Regions from separate parts of the Microbacterium sp. HSID17254 genome, predicted to be linked through region 2. Evidence: predicted binding sites of a transcription regulator. Region 2 holds the regulator's gene; each other region holds the start of a gene.

Evidence for each region. The regulator HrcA, encoded in region 2, represses chaperone genes, less so after heat shock. The targets are predictions, from matches to a motif close to TTNGCACTCGNNNNNNNCGAGTGCNAA.
Region 1: the regulator HrcA is predicted to act here: its motif matches at 1,670-1,696, upstream of groES (co-chaperone GroES).
Region 3: the regulator HrcA is predicted to act here: its motif matches at 4,756-4,782, upstream of groL (chaperonin GroEL).

What each region holds. Positions count from the first base shown of each region.
Region 1 covers NZ_RBLT01000030.1:27,594-34,100, forward strand. Annotated here, with positions in the region: gene D8M34_RS14030 (ABC transporter substrate-binding protein) at 1-78, opposite strand, end outside; gene rarD (EamA family transporter RarD) at 223-1,155, opposite strand; gene groES (co-chaperone GroES) at 1,287-1,583, opposite strand; gene D8M34_RS14045 (THUMP-like domain-containing protein) at 1,734-2,939, shown strand; gene D8M34_RS14050 (hypothetical protein) at 2,947-4,140, opposite strand; gene D8M34_RS14055 (hypothetical protein) at 4,124-5,245, opposite strand; gene D8M34_RS14060 (hypothetical protein) at 5,257-5,739, opposite strand; gene tsaD (tRNA (adenosine(37)-N6)-threonylcarbamoyltransferase complex transferase subunit TsaD) at 5,736-6,507, opposite strand, start outside.
Region 2 covers NZ_RBLT01000001.1:302,542-309,048, forward strand. Annotated here, with positions in the region: gene lepA (translation elongation factor 4) at 1-1,468, shown strand, start outside; gene D8M34_RS01460 (DUF1990 family protein) at 1,672-2,325, shown strand; gene hemW (radical SAM family heme chaperone HemW) at 2,325-3,542, shown strand; gene hrcA (heat-inducible transcriptional repressor HrcA) at 3,652-4,683, shown strand; gene dnaJ (molecular chaperone DnaJ) at 4,720-5,832, shown strand; gene D8M34_RS01480 (16S rRNA (uracil(1498)-N(3))-methyltransferase) at 5,835-6,507, shown strand, end outside.
Region 3 covers NZ_RBLT01000007.1:56,654-63,160, reverse strand. Annotated here, with positions in the region: gene D8M34_RS05550 (ABC transporter ATP-binding protein) at 1-565, opposite strand, end outside; gene D8M34_RS05545 (DMT family transporter) at 730-1,644, shown strand; partial or broken gene D8M34_RS05540 (nitroreductase family protein) at 1,719-2,321, opposite strand; gene msrB (peptide-methionine (R)-S-oxide reductase MsrB) at 2,318-2,722, opposite strand; gene D8M34_RS05530 (DUF2332 domain-containing protein) at 2,794-3,786, shown strand; gene D8M34_RS05525 (DUF3263 domain-containing protein) at 3,796-4,056, shown strand; gene D8M34_RS05520 (LytR C-terminal domain-containing protein) at 4,128-4,694, shown strand; gene groL (chaperonin GroEL) at 4,819-6,438, shown strand.

The sequences.
Region 1 (6,507 bases), on a different contig from region 2:
GATGATGAGGGCGGAGGCGCTGACCAGCGCGATCCCGGCGAAGATCCTCGCGCTGCGCGAGCCCTTCAGTGCGTTCATGATGCTCCCTTGCGTAAACGAACGTGGATGGTGACCACAGTCGGGTGCTCTAACACTAGGGCGTGCGCCCCGCGCGCAGGAGGGGCAAGTATCTCGGTGCGTTAACGATCCAGGACCGCTGTTTCCGCCGGTGGGCGGGCGGGATCAGAGCCCCGCGGCGGGGGTGTCCCGACGGCCGCGCCGTGCGGCGAGGAGCAGATCGACGACGAAGACCGCGATCGCGATCCACACCAGGACGAACCCGATCCAGCGCTCCGGCGGCATCGGCTCGTGCAGCACGACGACCCCGATCAGGAACTGGAGGATCGGGGTGAGGAACTGCAGCATGCCGATGACGGCGAGATCGACACGACGCGTGCCGGCCGCGAACAGCAGCAGAGGGACGGCCGTCGCCACTCCCGCGAACGCGAGCAGCACGGCATGCGGCCAGCCCGCGGTCCCCATGGTGAGGCCGGCCGGCGTCGTCGCCACGATCACGAGCTGCACCACCGCGATGGGGATCAGCCAGAACGACTCGAGCGTCAGCCCGCTGACCGCGTCGACGGCGGGGCCGATCTTCTTCTTGATGAGCCCGTACAGGCCGAAGGAGGCCGTGAGCGTCAAGGCGATCCAGGGGACGTGGCCGTACGCCACGACGATGACCACGACCGCGATGGCCGCGATGCCGACGGCCACCCACTGCAGCCGGCGGATGCGCTCCTTGAGCACGAAGACGCCGAGCAGCACCGTCGTGATGGGGTTGATGAAGTAGCCGAGCGCCGTCTCCACCACGTTCCCGCTCAGCGTGCCGAGGACGAAGACCTGCCAGTTGACGTAGATGAGGAGGCCGGCCAGGGCCGTCCACCCCAGCAGCCGCGGACTCCGGACGATCGCGAGGAAGGCGGCCCATCCCCTCGTGACCGTGAGCAGCAGGAGACAGAAGACGAAGGAGAGCAGCACCCGCCAGGCGACGACCTCCCACGGACCGGTGGGCTGCAGCAGGAGGAAGTAGAGCGGCAGGACGCCCCACAGCAGGTAGGCGCTCCCGGCGTAGGCGACGCCCGCCGTCCGGGTGGCGCGGGTCGTCTCAACGGTCACCGCACAACCCTATGCCTGCGCCGCCGGGCGACGCGCCGTCCGGGACGCAGAAGAGGGCCCGGATGCCGAAGCATCCGGGCCCTCTGCGGACCGGGTTCCCGTCCGGCGAGCGGAGGGAACCGGGTGTGCGATCAGCGGACGACGACCGCCAGGACGTCGCGAGCCGACAGGACGAGGAACTCGTCCGCGCCGAACTTCACCTCGGTGCCGCCGTACTTGCTGTAGAGCACGCGGTCGCCGACGGCGACGTCGAGCGGAACGCGGTTGCCGTTGTCGTCGATACGGCCGGGGCCGACCGCCACGACCTCGCCCTCCTGGGGCTTCTCCTTGGCGGTGTCGGGGATGACCAGGCCACTCGCGGTGGTCTGCTCGGCCTCGACCTGCTTGATGACGATGCGGTCCTCGAGCGGCTTGATGGAAACCGACACGGTCTACCTCTTCTTTCTTGACGCTGACACGAAAGACTCGTTCGCACTCTCAACCCGAGAGTGCTAATGCCAGTGTAGGCGGTCGGCTGGCACTCATGCAATGCGAGTGCCAACCCCGGTGCGGCGGCCACCGGGTCCTAGGGTGGGAGGGTGGAGATGTCCGAGCTGCGCGCCCTGCTGACCCCCGCCGGCCTCGAGCTGCTCGATGCGCTCGGGCCGGTCACCTCCACCGCCGAGGCGGCCGCAGCCGTCTCCCGGCTGCGCGCCGCCGGCCACTCCCCCGACCTCGTCTCCGCCGTCGTCGGCCAGGCGCACCTGCGCGCCAAGGCCACGGCGAAGTTCGGCCCCTTCGCCGCCCGCATGCTCTTCACCCGCGCGGGCCTCGAGCAGGCCACCCGCCTCGGAGTGGCCGCCCGCCACGCCCAGCGGATCCGCCGGGCCGGCCTCACGAGTGTCGCCGACCTCGGCTGCGGGATCGGCGGCGACGCCCTCGCGTTCGCCGGCGCCGGACTGGCGGTGCACGCCGTGGACGCCGACGAGGTGACCGCGGCCCTCGCCGCCTACAACCTCGCCCCGTTCGGGGAGGACGCCACAGTGCGCCACGCGACCGCGGAGGAGGCGCTCGGAGAACCGGTCCCCGGCCAGGCGATCTGGATGGACCCCGCCCGCCGCACCTCCGGGCACAGCGAGACCCGGCGCGTCTCCGCCGACGACTACTCGCCGTTGCTCGACTGGGCGTTCGCCGTCGCCGCGCAGCGCCCCACCGGGATCAAGCTCGGCCCCGCCCACGACCGCGACGCCCTGCCCGCGGACGCGGAGACGCAGTGGGTCAGCGCCGACGGGAGCGTGGTCGAGCTCGTGGTGTGGTCGCGCGAGCTCGCGAGGGAAGGGGTGCGGCGCTCCGCTCTCGTCATCCGCGGCGAGCGCTCGCACGAGCTCACCGGATCCGCGGATGCCGAGGACGCGCCGGTCCGTGCGCTCGGGGCCTTCCTCCACGAGCCGGACGGGGCCGTCATCCGGGCCCGGCTCATCGGCGACGTCGCCCGCAGCCTCGACGCGGGGATGCTCGATCCGCGCATCGCGTACCTGACCTCGGACGCCGCCCTGACGAGCCCGTTCGTGCAGTCCTTCCGCGTCCGGGAGACGCTGCCGATCACGCCGAAGACGATCAACGCGGCCCTGAAGACCCACGGCATCGGCCGCATCGAGATCAAGAAGCGCGGGGTGGACGTCGATCCGGCGGCCTTCCGGCGCAGGCTGACCCTGCGCGGCGACGCCGAGGCGACCCTGATCCTCGCCCGGTTCGGCGATCAGCGCCGCGCGATCCTCGCCGACCGGGTGCCCGCCGCGGACTGAGAGCGTGTCAGCCCTCCGGGTCGCGGCCCGGGATGTCGACGCGGATCGGATCCCCGGGCGGGCCGGTGGTCACGAGGTAGGACTCGCCCGTCGCCGCGTCGACGACGGCGGGGCCCGAGGTCACGGTGAGATAGGGCGTCTGCCAGCGCGTGAAGTCCACCTCGATGACGGATGCCGACAGCAGCTCCCCGGTCTCCTGGTCGACGTCGAGCAACTGCACGCGGAGCCCGGACTGGACGGCTTCGTCGATCGTGGCGCACTGGCGCGAGCCGTCGGCGTCGACGATCAGGCAGCGCTGGGAGGGCCCGCTCTCCGTGCTGCGGTCGCCGAGCCAGACCGGCTGCTCGCGGAACGACCCGAGGACGGAGAGGTTGAGGTCATAGCCGTCGCCGACGAGCTCTTCCGCCCTCGCGCGCTCCGCCTCGCCGAACTGGGCGACGAGCGTGGAGCTGCCTCCCCAGCGCTGGATGCTCACCATCGGCTCGTCCGTGGTGGAGAAGAGCATGACCGCCGTCACGCTGTCGAAGGAGAAGGAGCTCTCCTCGTCGTCCGCGGAGGAGACCGGCACGGGGAGCGAGGCGTACAGGCCCGTCCCCACCTCCTCCCCGGCCAGGCAGGTCGACTGGGAGTCGGCGCCCACGTCGAGGATCAGGCACCGGGTGGCCCCGTCGTCCTGTGTGGCGAACCAGGCGAGCGCCCCCTCCGCCTCTCCCACCGGGCGGACGGAGCCGGGATCGTAGTCCTCCCCGGCGAGTTCGATCCGCCGGTCCTCCTGCGCCTCCGTCAGGGGGAACGCGTCCGGTCGCGGGGCGAACAGCGCCCACCCGGCCCCCACGCCGATCGCGAGGAGAGCCGCCGACGCCACGAGCACCGGCACGAGAACGCGGCGGTTCGCGGCCGGCGCCTCGGACGCGGAGACGTCCTCCGTGTCCTCCGGCGCGGCGTCTTCCACGACCGGCCCTCCCTCCGGCTCCGGGAGAGCGTCCTCGACCTCCTTCGCACCGCCGGGGTCCGAGGGTGCGGACGTCGCCGGCTCCTCGGACGCGGACAGGGCCGTGCGGCGGCGCTCCGCCTGGAGCTCCTCCAGCCGGAGGGCTGCGGCAGCGTCGAGCCCGCCGTCACGGCCGTATGCCGCACGCTCCAGCGCCCGGCGCTCCGCGTCGTCGTCTCCGGACTGGGGTCGGTCAGTCTCCTCCCGCACCGACGTCGCTCCCTTCTCGGATGATCACGAAGGACGGGGAGCCACCGCCCGGCAGCTCGTAGGTCGTCAGGCCGCCGGTCTCCGCGTCGGTCAGCTGCAACCTCAGCCGACCGTCGTGCTCCTGCAGCGTCTCCGTCGTCTCGCAGGCTTTCGGCGCGTCCGGTGTCGCCCCGTCGTAGACGAGGCACTGCCGCCCCGTCTCGGCCTCGGAGGCCGTCCAGATCGGGACGTCGCGGTCGTACCCCACGACCCAGATCGAGTGCGGATCGAAGCCGTCCTCGACCAGACGCGCGGCCGTGCGGGTCTCTTCCTCGTTCGCATAGGGGATGCCGCTGCCCTCACCGGAGCCGAACTCCGAGACGCCGACGGCCACCGCCGGTTCGCCGTCGGGCGTGAGGAGCAACTGCGCCATGACCTGTCGGGTGTACTCGTCGTCCCGCTGCGTCTTCACCTCGCCCCACAGCCCTTCCTTCTGGACGGCTTCCCGCTGGTTGCAGCTCGGCGTCGTGCTCTCCGCCGATCCGAGGACCAGGCAGACGCTCGCCCCGCCGTTCTGTGTCGCCATCCAGACGACCGCGCCCTCCTCCGTCGCGACGGCGCGCACCGATCCGGGGTCGTACTTCCCGGATGCGATGAGCTCGGACTGCCACCCCTGCTGCTCGGCGCTGAGCGCGACCGCGGCACCGCCGGTCCGGCCGAAGGCGAGCCACCCGATGCCGAGCCCCAGGAGGACCATGACGACCGCGGCGAGCGCGAGCATCCCGCGCGAACGGTGCCGCGCCTCCGTCACGGCGCGGCCGTCGGTCCGGGCGGCGTCGTCCACGGGCTCGTCGTCCGGCACCACGGGAGCGTCGTCTCCTGTCGGAGTCTCGCCGTCGTCCGGCACGGTGGCGAGCGAGTGCCGGGACCGCGGAGGACCGGGCTGCCGGGTCTCCGGCACAGAGCCGGCCCTCGGATCCGACGTGCTCGGTCCCGGAGACGGACGCCGCCGGGCATCGTCGAGCTGTCGCAGGCGCGCGGCCTCCGCGTCCGTGAGGCCTCCGCCCGGGCCGAAGGCCTTGCGCTGCAGGGCCCTGCGCTCCGCGACATCGTCGTCGTCCGTCATGGCCATCCCGCCTAGCCGAGTCTCTCGAACTGCATCCCCGCCCAGACCAGCCAGCCGAGGCTGTACACGGTCGCGCACAGCCCCAGCACGAGCGCCCAGCGCGCGATCGCGCGGTTCTCGACGGGGCGGCGCAGCGACATGATGGCGGCGATCACGGCGACGACCGCGACCGGGATCCCCCAGCCCACGAAGAACGATGCGCCGAGCGCGACGATCGCCGCAAGCAGCGCCCACGGCGCCAGCCGCGTGTCGTCCACGGGCACGGGCTCGGACGCCGGCTCCCAGGCGTCCTCCTCCCCGTGGTCGAGGTCGGGCCCGCTCACGACCACGGGCTCGATGCCCACCGGGCCCGTGGGGAGCTTCGTGTAGCCCTCCCGCGGAGCTCCGGGAAGGCGCGCGGTCCCGGCCGGGCGCTCGACCTGCCCGCTCGCGCGCTCGACCCGCGCGCGGGGGGCGACCCCGTCCGGTTCCGGTTCCTGCGCGAGCCCGGTCACGCCGGCACCGCCTCCGCGACCTGGATCTCCGTGACCGGCAGCGTCGAGTCCGCGCCGAAGCCGAGGGTCGAGGCGGGACGCCCCGATGCGATGAGCTCGGCGGCGAGCGCGGCGATCATGGCGCCGTTGTCCGTGCAGAGGGACAGCGGCGGGATGCGCACGGTGACCCCGGCCTCGGCGGCCCTCGACAGCGCGACCTCGCGGAGCCGGCGATTCGCGATCACGCCGCCGCCGAGCAGCAGGCGCGGCACCCCGAGGTCGGCGCAGGCGTTGAGCGCCTTGGTGACGAGGACGTCGACGACGGCCTCCCGGAAGCTCGCGGCGACGTCGGCGATCGGCAGCTCGCGCGCGTCGGCGCCCGCGGCGGCGTTCTCCGCCTCGAAGCGCTCGACCCAGCGGGCGACAGCGGTCTTCAGCCCGGAGAACGAGAAGTCGTAGCGATGCTTCGCGAGGTCCGAGGCACGCGAGAGCCCGCGCGGGAAGCGGATCGCGTCCGGGTCTCCGCCGACCGCGGCCCGGTCGATCTCGGGACCGCCGGGATACGGCAGGGACAGCAGCCGGGCGACCTTGTCGAACGCCTCGCCCGCGGCGTCGTCCACGGTCTCCCCGAGCAGCTCGACATCGGTCGTGAGGTCGCGCACGTGGAGCAGGGACGTGTGGCCGCCGGAGACCAGCAGCGCGATCGTCGGGTACTCCAGCGGCGCCGCATCCGGGGTGAGGATGTCGGCCGCGATGTGGCCGACGAGGTGGTTGACCGCATACAGCGGC
Region 2 (6,507 bases):
CCTCTACCTCGCCCTGGAGAACGACCTCCACATCATCCCCGTCCTCAACAAGATCGACCTCCCCGCCGCAGACCCCGAGAAGTACGCGAAGGAGCTCGCCTCGCTCATCGGCGGCAAGCCGGAGGACGTGCTGCGCGTGTCCGGGAAGACCGGCATGGGGGTCGAGGATCTGCTCGACCGGATCGTCGAGGAGATCCCGGCTCCGGTGGGGGATGCGGACGCACCCGCGCGGGCCATGATCTTCGATTCCGTGTACGACGCCTACCGCGGCGTCGTCACCTACGTGCGGATGGTCGACGGCAGCCTCTCGCCCCGCGAGCGCATCCAGATGATGTCCACCGGCGCGAACCACGAGGCCCTCGAGGTCGGCGTGTCGAGCCCGGAGCCCACTCCGACCAAGGGTCTCGGCGTCGGCGAGGTGGGCTACCTCATCACCGGCGTGAAGGATGTGCGGCAGTCGAAGGTCGGTGACACGATCACGAACGCGCGCAAGCCCGCGGCGGAGGCGCTTCCCGGCTACACGGACCCGAAGCCGATGGTGTTCTCGGGCATCTACCCGATCGACGGCAGCGACTACGCGGAACTGCGCGAGGCGCTCGACAAGCTCAAGCTCTCCGACGCCTCGCTGCAGTACGAGCCGGAGACCTCCGTGGCGCTCGGCTTCGGGTTCCGCTGCGGCTTCCTCGGCCTGCTGCACCTGGAGATCGTGACCGAGCGCCTCTCGCGCGAGTTCGGCCTCGACCTCATCACCACCGCCCCGAGCGTGATCTACGAGGTCGTGACGAGCGACACCGGCGAGACGGTGACCGTGACGAACCCGAGCGAGTACCCCGACGGACGTATCGGCTCGGTGTCCGAGCCGATGGTGAAGGCGGCGATCCTGCTTCCCAAGGACTACGTCGGCACCGTCATGGAGCTGTGCCAGTCGCGGCGCGGCACGCTGCTGGGCATGGAGTACTTCTCCGAGGAGCGCGTCGAGCTGCGCTACAACATGCCCCTCGGTGAGATCGTGTTCGACTTCTTCGACCAGCTCAAGTCCAAGACGCAGGGCTACGCCTCCCTGGACTACGAGCCGTCGGGGCAGCAGGAGGCCGACCTGGTCAAGGTCGACATCCTCCTGCAGGGCGAGAAGGTCGACGCGTTCAGCTCGATCGTGCACCGTGACAAGGCCTACGCCTACGGCACGATGATGGCGGAGCGGCTGCGCAAGCTCATCCCTCGCCAGCAGTTCGAGGTGCCGATCCAGGCCGCGATCGGTGCGCGCATCATCGCCCGGGAGACGATCCGCGCGATCCGCAAGGACGTGCTCGCCAAGTGCTACGGCGGTGACATCACCCGCAAGCGCAAGCTCCTCGAGAAGCAGAAGGAGGGCAAGAAGCGCATGAAGATGGTGGGCCGCGTCGAGGTGCCGCAGGAGGCGTTCATCGCCGCGCTCTCCGGCGACGTCGAGACCAAGGACAAGAAGTAGCCCACCCCGCTGAACTTGTCGAAGCGCGCGGTTCTCAGGGACCCACCCTTCGACAGGCTCAGGGACTCACCCTTCGACAGGCTCAGGGACCCACCCTTCGACAGGCTCAGGGACCCAGCATCAGGGGCCCAGCCCTCCCGGGGATGTGACGGCGTGCGGCGCGGGGGGTGTTCGCTCAGGGAACCCGAAGTAGGCTGGATCTCATGCGGCGCGGGACTTTCCGAGACGACACGGTGGACTATGCGGCCGTGGGTGCGACCCACGCCCCCGATCTGATGCAGTACCCGCCGGAGCGCAGCATCCCGGCGGAGGAATCCTGGCGGATCGGCAGCGGCGAGGAGCGTTTCCAGACGGCCGGCGAAGCCCTGCTGTCGTGGACGGCGCAGCGTGCGGCCGGGCTGTCTGTGGAAGACGTCCGCCCTGCTCCCGGCCCCGCCTATGCGGGCGTGAGCTTCGACGCCGAGGGCAATCCGATCGCGCCGAGCAAGCGGGATGTGGAGCCGCGCTACGACGCCGAGGGGATGCCCTTCGTGGGCGCGGGCATGACGCTCCACCTCCGCGGTCGCGTCGGCGGCATGCGCGCCGACTCCGAGCTCCGTGTGATCTCGGTCACCGAGGAGACCCGGCGGATCGGTTTCGTGCTGGGCACGGTCGGGGGCTCCGTTGTGAGCGGCGAGGAGTCGTTCGACGTGGACTGGCGCGAGGACAACGACGAGGTCTGGTTCACGGTCCGGGCTTTCGACGCCCCGAACACGCTGCTCTATCGGCTCGTCCCGGCCCTGATGAAGCGCCGCCGTCGCGAGCTGTTCGCGCGCTACCTCCGCGCGATCTCCCCGCTCTACGCGACTCCGGTGTGATGGCGGGACCACTTCCGCTCGGGGATCCGGCGCCCGCGGACGGGCGACTCCCCGCCGACCTCCCGATCTCCGCCGAGACGCCGTTCTCCGCCTACCTGCACATCCCGTTCTGCCGCGTGCGCTGCGGCTACTGCGACTTCAACACGTACACGTCCGGTGAGCTCCGCGGGGCGAAGCAGGAGGACTACGCGTCCACCCTCATCGGCGAGATCGCCCTCGCGCGTACGGTGCTGGACGACGCCGGAGCGCTGCGCCCGATGGACACGGTGTTCTTCGGCGGCGGCACGCCCACGCTGCTTCCCGCGGGGGACCTCGCCCGCATGCTGGGAGCGGCCACCGCGGCGTTCGGACTCGCACCGGGCGCGGAGGTCACGGTCGAGGCCAACCCCGACACCGTGACCCCGGAGGTCGCGCGCATCCTCGCCGAGGCGGGGGTCACGAGGCTGTCCATCGGCATGCAGTCCGCCGTCCCGCACGTCCTCGCCGCGCTCGACCGGACGCACCGGCCCGAGAACGTCCGCACCGCCGTCGCCGCGGCGAAGGAGGCAGGACTCGCGGTCAGCGTCGACCTCATCTACGGCGCACCGGGGGAGAGCCTCGCCGACTGGGAGGCCTCGCTCGACGCCGCCCTCGCCCTGGAGTCCGACCACGTCTCCGCGTATGCCCTCATCATCGAGGACGGCACGAAGCTCGCGCGACAGATCCGTCGCGGTGAGGTGCCGACCCCGGACGACGACCTGCAGGCGGACATGTACGAGCTGGCGGACGAGCGCCTCGCCGCCGCCGGGTTCGAGTGGTACGAGGTCAGCAACTGGGCCCGCAGCGAAGGGCAGCGGTCGCGGCACAACCTCGCGTACTGGCGGGGGAGCGACTGGTGGGGTTTCGGCCCCGGCGCCCACAGCCACGTCGCCGGACTCCGGTGGTGGAACGTCAAGCACCCGGCGGCCTACGCGCAGCGACTGGCCGCCTCGTCCTCGCCGGCGGCCGGGCGCGAACGTCCGGACCCGGAGGCGCGGACCCTGGAGCGCATCCTCCTCCTCAGCCGCATCCGTGAGGGGATCGCGGTGACCGACGTCCCGGAGCAGAACCGGGACCGCATCGCCGGCCTCATCGCCGACGGGCTCATCGATGCGCCGGCGGCGATCCGCGGGCGCGTGCAGCTCACGCTCCGCGGCCGCCTCCTCGCCGACGCCGTCGTGCGCGAACTGACGGATTGAGCGGCTCCACCGGCGCTGCCCCGCCTTCGGAGATCTCCCGGTCGCAGGAGGTAGGATTGGCACTCAGGGCAGCAGAGTGCCAGCATCCGGTCGGCGGGAAGGGGAAGCCATGGTCACAGAGCGAGGGCTGCAGGTCCTCCGCGCGATCGTGCAGGACTACGTCGAGACGCACGAGCCCGTGGGCAGCCGTTCCATCGTCGACCGGCACTCGTTCGGGGTCTCGGCCGCGACCATCCGCAACGACATGGCGCAGCTGGAGGACGAGGAGCTGATCACGGCTCCGCACACGTCGTCCGGGCGCGTCCCCACGGACAAGGGCTACCGGGTGTTCGTCAATCACCTCGCCCAGCTCCGTCCTCTCTCCACCGCTCAGCGTTCCGCCATCGAGTCGTTCCTCGCCGACCCGGCCGACCTCGACGACCTGATGGTCCGGACCGTCCGCGTCCTCACGCAGCTCACCGGCCAGGTCGCGCTGGCGCAGTATCCGTCGTTCGCGCGGGCGCACGTGACTCACGTGGAGCTCGTGACGCTGGCCCCGAACCGGCTCCTCACGGTCCTGGTGACGGACGCCGGTGGGGTGTCGCAGCGGATCACCGCTCTGCCGGACGCGATCGACGAGGCCGACCTCGCCGTGCTGCGCGCGCGGCTGTCCGCCCTCATCACGGGGCAGGCGATCGCGGCGGCCTCCGACCGGCTGCAGGCGCTGCTCGCCACGGAGGAGACGCCGCAGGATCGCGTGCTCCGCACCCTCGCCGGCGTCGTGATCGACGAACTCGGCGGCTTCCGGCAGGAGCGGCTCGTGATGGCCGGAGCGGCGACCCTGGCGCGGCGTGAACAGGACTTCCGCGGCAGCATCCACCCCCTCCTCGAGGCCATCGAGGAGCAGGTCACGCTGCTGCGGCTGATGAGCGAGATGGTGCCGGACGAGCACGGCCTCGCGGCGAGCATCGGCACCGAGAACGCCTCCTTCGGGCTCGGCGAGGCGTCGATCGTCGCCAGCAACTACGCGGCGCCCTCGGGGACCGCGCGGGTCGGCGTCATGGGACCGACGCGGATGGACTATCCGAGCAACCTCGCGGCAGCGCGGGCGGTCGCCCGCTACCTGTCGCGCATGCTCGACGACGACGAGGCCGGCCGCTGACGCGGCCCCACGGAAATCACACGCAGAAAGGCGATTGTGGCGGACCACTACGAGGTTCTCGGGGTGTCCCGGGACGCTTCCACCGACGAGATCAAGAAGGCGTATCGGCGCCTGGCACGGCAGCTCCACCCGGACGTGAATCCGGGGGAGGAGGCTGCGGAGAAGTTCAAGCTCGTCACGCACGCCTACGACGTGCTCAGCGACGAGGAGTCGCGCCGACGGTACGACATGGGCGGCGGTGACGGCGCGAACAACTTCGGCGGCTTCGGAGGCTTCGGCGACATCTTCGAGACGTTCTTCGGCGCGTCACAGGGTGGCGGACGCGGCGCCCGTCCGCGATCGCGGCGAGAGCGCGGTCAGGACGCGCTCGTCCGGGTCACCCTCGATCTCGGCGATGTGGTCTTCGGTGCGCACCGCGACATCGAGGTCGACACGGCCGTGCTCTGCGAGACCTGTCAGGGCTCGTGCTGCCAGGAGGGCACGTCGCCCGTCACCTGTGACATCTGCGGCGGCACGGGGCACGTGCAGCGTCAGGTGCGGAGCCTTCTCGGCAACGTCGTCACCTCCCAGCCATGTGGCACCTGCGAGGGCTACGGCACGACCATCCCGTACCCCTGCGGCACCTGTGGCGGGCAGGGACGCGTCCGCTCGCGCCGCACGGTGTCCCTCGACATCCCGGCGGGCGTCGAGACCGGACTGCGGCTGCAGCTCCCCGGCTCCGGCGAGGTCGGCCGCGCGGGCGGCCCGAACGGCGACCTCTACGTGGAGGTCACGGTCAACCCGCACCCCGCCTTCAGCCGTGACGGCGACGACCTGCTCGCCACGCTCGAGGTGTCCATGACCGACGCCATCCTCGGCACCGAGACCTCGATCGAGGGACTCGACGGGGAGGTCGACCTGGAGATCCGCGCCGGCGTGCAGTCCGGTGACGTGCTGACCATCAAGGGCCGAGGCATCACGCCGCTGCGCGGCACCCAGCGCGGCGACCTCCGCGTCGGCGTGCAGGTGGTCACCCCCACCAAGCTCGACTCCGCGCAGCGCAAGCTCATCGAGGACTTCGCCAAGAAGAACAAGGCGCCGGGCCCGCAGCTCGCGCAGTTCCAGCAGGGCCTGTTCTCCAAGCTGCGCGACCGGTTCCGCGCCCACTGATCGTGGCGCTGCACTTCCTCGTCGAATCCGCGGGTGATGCCGCGGTGGGCGGCCTCGTCTCCCTGACCGGGGCCGAGGCGAAGCATGCGGCCGTCGTCCGGCGGCTGCGCGTCGGCGAGGCCGTCACGGTCGGTGACGGTCGGGGCATCTGGCTGACCGGCGTGGCCGAAGCGGTGTCGCCGTCGCGCGTCGATGTCCGGATCACCGCGCGCGTCGAGCACGAGCCGGCGAGCCCGCGCCTCGTGCTCGTGCAGGCGCTCGCGAAGGGCGACCGCGACGAGCTCGCCGTTCAAGCCGCGTGCGAACTGGGCGTCGACGAGGTCGTGCCGTGGCAGGCGGGCCGCAGCGTGTCGCGCTGGGAGGGGCCGAAGGCGGTGAAGGGACGTGAGCGGTGGGCGACGATCGTCCGCGAGGCCGCGAAGCAGGCGCACCGTGCCTGGGTACCCGAGGTGGCCGCCCCGGAGACGACCGCACAGCTCGCGACCCGCGCGGCGACGCAGCGCGTGCTCCTGCTCGACCCGACCGCGACCGCGCGGCTCTCCGCCCTGGTGCCGGATGACCGTGACCTCGTGCTCGTGGTGGGTCCGGAGGGCGGGATCGCTCCGGAGGAGCTCGAGAAGCTCACCGCCGCGGGCGCCGAACGCGTGCTGCTCGGCGACACCGTGCTGCGCACGT
Region 3 (6,507 bases), on a different contig from region 2:
CGCTCATGAGGTGACTGGACAGCAGGACCGTCCGGCCCTCGGAGGCGGCATGCCGGACGAACTGGCGCACCCAGCGGACGCCCTCCGGGTCGAGGCCGTTGACCGGCTCGTCGAGGATGAGGGTGTGCGGGTCGCCGAGCAGTGCGGAGGCGATCCCGAGGCGCTGCCCCATGCCGAGGGAGAACTTCCCGGCGCGCTTGCGGGCGACCGCGCCGATGCCGGCGAGCTCGATGACCTCGTCGACGCGCGACGTCGGGATGCCGTGCGTGGCGGCCATGGCCCGGAGGTGGTCGCGTGCGGTCCGTCCGGTGTGCACGGCCTTGGCATCGAGGAGCACGCCGACCTCGGTGAGGGGCGCCCGGAGCTTGCGATACTCCTGGCCGGCGACGGTCGCCCGGCCGGCCGACGGACGGTCCAGCCCGACGATCATGCGCATGGTCGTCGACTTCCCTGCGCCGTTCGGTCCGAGGAAGCCGGTGACGGTCCCCGGCTGCACGGTGAAGGACACGCCGTCGACGGCGGTCTTGTCCCCGAATCTCTTGGTGAGGCCTTCTGCGGTGATCATGGTCCCCACGCTACGGACCGTCGGGGCGCGGCGCGTCCTCCCGGAGGACGATTCCCCGGTGCGGTGCGATCGTCCTCCGGGAGGACGGCGCCGTGGAGGACAGGTGCCCGCGGAGGCTCCGATAGTGTCGAGAGGTGACTCCCGCCCGCCGCCTCCCCGCCCCTCTGGCGCTCGGGGGAGCCGTCGCGATCGGGGTCATGACCGCGATCCAGGCGCGCATCAACGGGGTCCTGGGCGTGCGCGTCGACAACGGCATCGTCGCCGGCTTCCTGTCCTTCGCGGTGGGGCTCGTGGCCCTCGCCGTCGTCATCTCCTTCCTGCCTTCGGCGCGCGGTGGTGCCGCGCGCCTCGGCCGCGGCATCCGCGACCGGAGCATCCCGTTCTGGATGCTCCTCGGCGGAGCCTGCGGCGCTCTCACCGTCTCCACCCAGGGGCTGACGGCGGGCATCCTCGGCGTCTCCCTCTTCACGGTGGGTGTCGTGGCAGGGCAGACCCTGCACGGCCTCGTCCTCGACCGCATCGGCTTCGGGCCGGCGGGCGTCGTGGCCGTGACCCCCGGCCGGGTGATGGGCGGCGTGCTCGCGCTCGCCGCGGTGGGGATCTCCCTCTCGGGTGATGTGCTGGCGACCGCCCCGCTGTGGATGCTGGTGCTGCCCTTCGCCGCCGGTGTCGGCATCGCCTGGCAGGCCGCGACGAACGGTCGGCTGGCCCAGCGCGTGCAGTCGCCGATCGCCGCCACCCTGATGAGCTTCATCGCGGGAACCCTGGTCCTGGCGGTCGCCGCCGGCACCAGCGTCGCCGTGCGGGGGTGGCCGGCCGCGCTGCCGACCGAGCCCTGGCTCTACCTCGGCGGCTTCCTCGGTGCGGGCTACATCCTGCTCGGCGCCTTCATCGTCGCGCACACGGGCGTGCTGCTCATGGGGCTGGGATCGGTGCTCGGGCAGCTCGTGACGTCCGTCGTGATCGACCTGCTCTGGCCGGCGCAGGCGGGACCGGCGCTGTGGCAGGTGATCGCGATGGTCATCGTGGCGGTGGGCTCGGTGCTGGTCGCGGTGCCCTGGCGTCGACGCCGGCTCTAGGAGCGGCTCTTCTTCGCGGCCTTCGCGGCCTTATTCGCCTTCTTCTTCGCCTTCTTGCGGGCCTTCTTCTCGGCCTTCTCGGCCTTCTTCCTCTCGGCCTCCTGCGCCGCCGCCTCGGCTGCCGCGCGCTCCTCCGGAGAGAGCTTCGGCGGCCGGGTGAGAAGCGCGCGGGCGTCGACCGTCTTGCGCCTGCCGGGACTCTTGCCCTCGGGCTTCGCGCCGACGTAGAGCCAGCCGAGGAGCTCCTCGTCGGGGCCCAGCCCGTGCATTCGCGCCACGGGCTCTGAGCGCGTGTAGTGTCCGGTGCGCCAGATGACGCCCCACCCCGCCTCATCGAGCAGCAGGCTCAGCACATGCGCGACGCCGGAGGCCACCGCCTCCTGCTCCCAGCGCGGCACTTTCTCGCTCGGACGGTAGCTCGCGACCACCGCGATGAGGAGCGGAGCCCGCAGCGGCTTCGTCGACGGCTCCGCGTCTCCCTGAGCCTCGGCGATCGCGGCACCGAGCGCCTCGCGGTCCGCGCCGCGCAGCTCGATCAGACGCCAGGGGCGCAGCGAGGAATGGTCGGCGACGCGGCCGGCGGCGCCGACGAGCGTCACCAGCTCCTCGCGCCCCGGGGCGGTGTCGCCGACCTTCGACCAGGACTGCCGTGCGCGGACGGCGTCGAGGGCGCTCACGACTCGTCGGGCGTGAAGTTCAGCGCGATCGAGTTCATGCAGTAGCGGTCACCGGTGGGGGTGCCGAAGCCGTCCGGGAAGACGTGGCCGAGGTGCGAACCGCAGGTCGCGCAGCGGACCTCCGTGCGCACCATGCCGAGACTGTCGTCCTCGAGCAGCTCGACCGCATCCGGCCGGACCGACTCGTAGAAGCTCGGCCAGCCGCAGCCCGAGTCGAACTTGGTGCCGCTCTTGAAGAGCTCCGCACCGCAGGCGCCGCAGGTGTAGAGGCCGGCGCGCTCCTCATCGAGCAGCTCACCCGTCCAGGCGCGCTCGGTCGCCGCCTGGCGCAGCACGGCGTACTGCTCTTCGCCGAGCTCGTCGCGCCACTCGTCTTCGGTCTTGTTCACGCTGTAGGGCATCGTGTCCTCCTGAGTCCTCTCCATTCTCTCTCGTGCGGAGCGCCGGTGGCGCTTCGCGTCAGAATGGACGCATGACCGACGCCGTGCAGGAGCGCTATGCCCGATTCGCGGCGACGGAGGCTCCTGGGCGCAGCGCGCTGTACGCGGAGTGGGCGGCCGGGGTCGCCGCCGACCCGGAGATCAGGGAGCTTCTGCGACGGATCCCGCCGACCCGACGCCAGCCGCCCCTCGTCTTCGCCGTGTCCCGCCTGCTCGGCGCCGGTCACGGACCGTACCGGGAGTGGCGTGAGTTCGTCCTCGCGCAGGCTGACCGGCTCGTCGCCGAGTGCACCCGGCGCGCCTTGCAGACCAACGAACCTCTGCGGACCGCCGCTCTGCTGCCCGTGCTCTCCGAGATCGACGGGCCGATCGCACTGCTGGAGATCGGCGCCGCGGCGGGCCTGTGCCTCTACCCCGATCGCTACTCGTTCCGCTTCACCGACGGAGAAGGACGCGTCCGCCGCGCCCTCGATCCGCTCGACGGCCCCTCGACGGTGCTGCTGGAGAGCACCGTGTCCGGAGACCTGCCGCCGCTGCGCCTGCCCGAGGTCGTGTGGCGCGCGGGTATCGACCTCGCCCCGCTGGACGCGGCGGCCGCCGACGACCGGCGCTGGCTCCGCGCACTCGTGTGGCCGGGGGAGGAGGGGAGGGAGCAGCGCATCACCGCCGCGCTCGACATCGTCGCCGCCGACCCTCCGCTCCTCGTCGCCGGCGACGCGGCCGCCCACCTGGACCATCTGGCGGCGTCGGCTCCGGCGGACGCCACTCTGGTCATCACGACCCCGGGGGTGCTGGTGCACATCCCGCGGGCGGAGCGGTCGGAGCTCATCGCGACGATCGCGGGACTGCCGGCGCACTGGGTCACGATCGACCCTCCCGGCCTCCTCGACGTGTGGGAGCTACCGGTCGCCGCCGAGACCTGGCCGGGCTTCGTCGTCGCGCACGACGGCCGCGTGCGCGCCGCCGCGGATCCGCTCGGCGCGTGGTGGGAGTGGCGCGCCGGGGATCGCCGTCCGACGACCTAATCTGAGGGCATGTCCGCAGACCACCTCACGGAGCGCGATCGCGCGATCCTCGCCCTGGAGGCCGCCTGGCCCCGCCACGGCGGCATGAAGGAGGAGGTCATCCGCAGCAGGCTCGGCATGAGCGCGGCGCGGTACTACCAGCTGCTCGGGCGGCTGATCGACTCCGAGGCCGCGCTCGAGTTCGACCCGATGCTCGTGCGGCGGCTGCGTCGGCTCCGCGACGCCCGCGGCGCCAGACGGGCCGCGCGGATCCCCGGCTTCACCGGCTGAGCGGACGCCGACCGCATGGATCGGGCCCGTCGCGGACCGGTTTGCCAGGGACGTGCCGCTAGCATCGAGGGGTGTCCAAGCCCCCCCGTGACCGTTTCGACGAGGTCCCCCGTTCCACCGGACGCGTAGGAGCGCACCGCGCCGAAGCCCCGGGCATGAACGGCTGGGTCGTGCTGCTGTGGTCGTTCGTCGCCGCCCTCGTGCTCATCATCGCCGGCATCTTCGGCGCCCTGGCCGTCATGGGGCGGATCGAGCTGTTCCCCGATGCCGCGCCGTCCGCGGTCGCCACGCCGGAGGAGACCGGGGTGATCGACCCGACCTACTCGGTGCTGATCCTCAACGCGACCCCGGACAACGGCCTCGACGACCAGATGCGCGACACCCTCATCAACGCCGGCTGGGCGGCGGACACGGTGCTCGCCAGCGACAGCGAGAGCGACGACTTCGCCACGACGACCGTCTACTACGTCAGCGCCGAGGACGAGGAGGCGGCCATGGGCCTCGCCGGCGTCGTCGGCGGTGCCGAAGTGCAGCAGAGCGATTACTACGCGGGTCAGACCGAGGACGGCCAGAAGCAGCTCACGATCGTGATCGGCGTCGACCGGGCCGCGTCGGTGCCCGAGACTCCCGCGCCCTGACGCCCGTCTCCCTCTCGGATCGCACGGCTTGCACTCGATGGTGTCGAGTGCCAGAATGGCGTTAGCACTCTCTCACTCTGAGTGCTAAACCCACCGTCTACGTCCAGGAGGGACGACAAAACTCATGGCAAAGATCATCGCCTTCGATGAGGAGGCCCGCCGCGGCCTCGAGCGTGGCCTCAACATCCTCGCCGACGCGGTCAAGGTGACCCTCGGCCCGCGTGGTCGCAACGTCGTGCTCGAGAAGAAGTGGGGCGCCCCCACGATCACGAACGACGGTGTCTCCATCGCCAAGGAGATCGAGCTGGACGACCCGTACGAGAAGATCGGCGCGGAGCTCGTCAAGGAGGTCGCCAAGAAGACCGACGACGTCGCCGGTGACGGCACGACGACCGCCACGGTCCTCGCCCAGGCCCTGGTCCGCGAAGGCCTGCGCAACGTCGCGGCCGGTGCCGACCCCATCTCCCTCAAGCGCGGCATCGAGAAGGCCGTCGCCGCGATCACCGAGGAGCTGCTGAGCACGGCGAAGGAGATCGACTCCAAGGAGCAGATCGCCGCGACCGCCTCCATCTCCGCCGCCGACCCCGCGATCGGCGAGCTCATCGCCGAGGCCATCGACAAGGTCGGCAAGGAGGGCGTCGTCACCGTCGAGGAGTCGCAGACCTTCGGCACCGAGCTCGAGCTCACCGAGGGCATGCGCTTCGACAAGGGCTACCTGAACCCGTACTTCGTCACGGACCCGGAGCGCCAGGAAGCCGTCTTCGAGGACCCGTACATCCTCATCGCGAACCAGAAGGTCTCCAACATCAAGGACCTCCTGCCGATCGTCGACAAGGTGATCCAGGACGGCAAGGAGCTCGTCATCATCGCCGAGGACGTCGAGGGCGAGGCTCTCGCGACGCTCGTGCTGAACAAGCTCAAGGGCATCTTCAAGTCGGTCGCCGTCAAGGCTCCCGGCTTCGGCGACCGTCGCAAGGCGCAGCTGCAGGACATCGCGATCCTCACGGGCGGCCAGGTCATCACCGAAGAGGTGGGCCTGAAGCTCGAGAACGCCACGCTCGACCTGCTCGGCCGTGCGCGTAAGGTCATCGTCACCAAGGACGAGACCACGATCGTCGAGGGTGCCGGTGAGGCCGACCAGATCGAGGGTCGCGTCACGCAGATCCGTCGCGAGATCGAGAACACCGACAGCGACTACGACCGCGAGAAGCTGCAGGAGCGCCTGGCGAAGCTCGCCGGTGGCGTGGCCGTCATCAAGGCCGGTGCGGCGACCGAGGTCGAGCTCAAGGAGCGCAAGCACCGCATCGAGGACGCCGTCCGCAACGCGAAGGCAGCCGTCGAGGAGGGCATCGTCCCCGGTGGTGGCGTCGCGCTCATCCAGTCCGGCACGAAGGCGCTCGACGCTCTCTCGCTCGAGGGCGACGAGGCGACCGGTGCGAACATCGTGCGCGTCGCGATCGAGGCTCCGCTGAAGCAGATCGCGTTGAACGCCGGTCTCGAGCCGGGCGTCGTCGCCAACAAGGTCTCCGAGCTCCCCGCGGGCCAGGGCCTGAACGCCGCCAGCGGCGAGTACGGCGACATGTTCGCACAGGGCATCATCGACCCGGCGAAGGTCACGCGTTCCGCGCTGCAGAACGCCGCGTCGATCGCCGGCCTGTTCCTCACGACCGAGGCCGTCGTCGCCGACAAGCCCGAGAAGGCTGCTGCTCCCGCGGGTGACCCCACGGGCGGCATGGACTTCTGATCCTCTGAGAGGTTCAGAGACCCCGTCTCACGCAGAAAGCCCCCGGCTCCGGCCGGGGGCTTTCTGCGT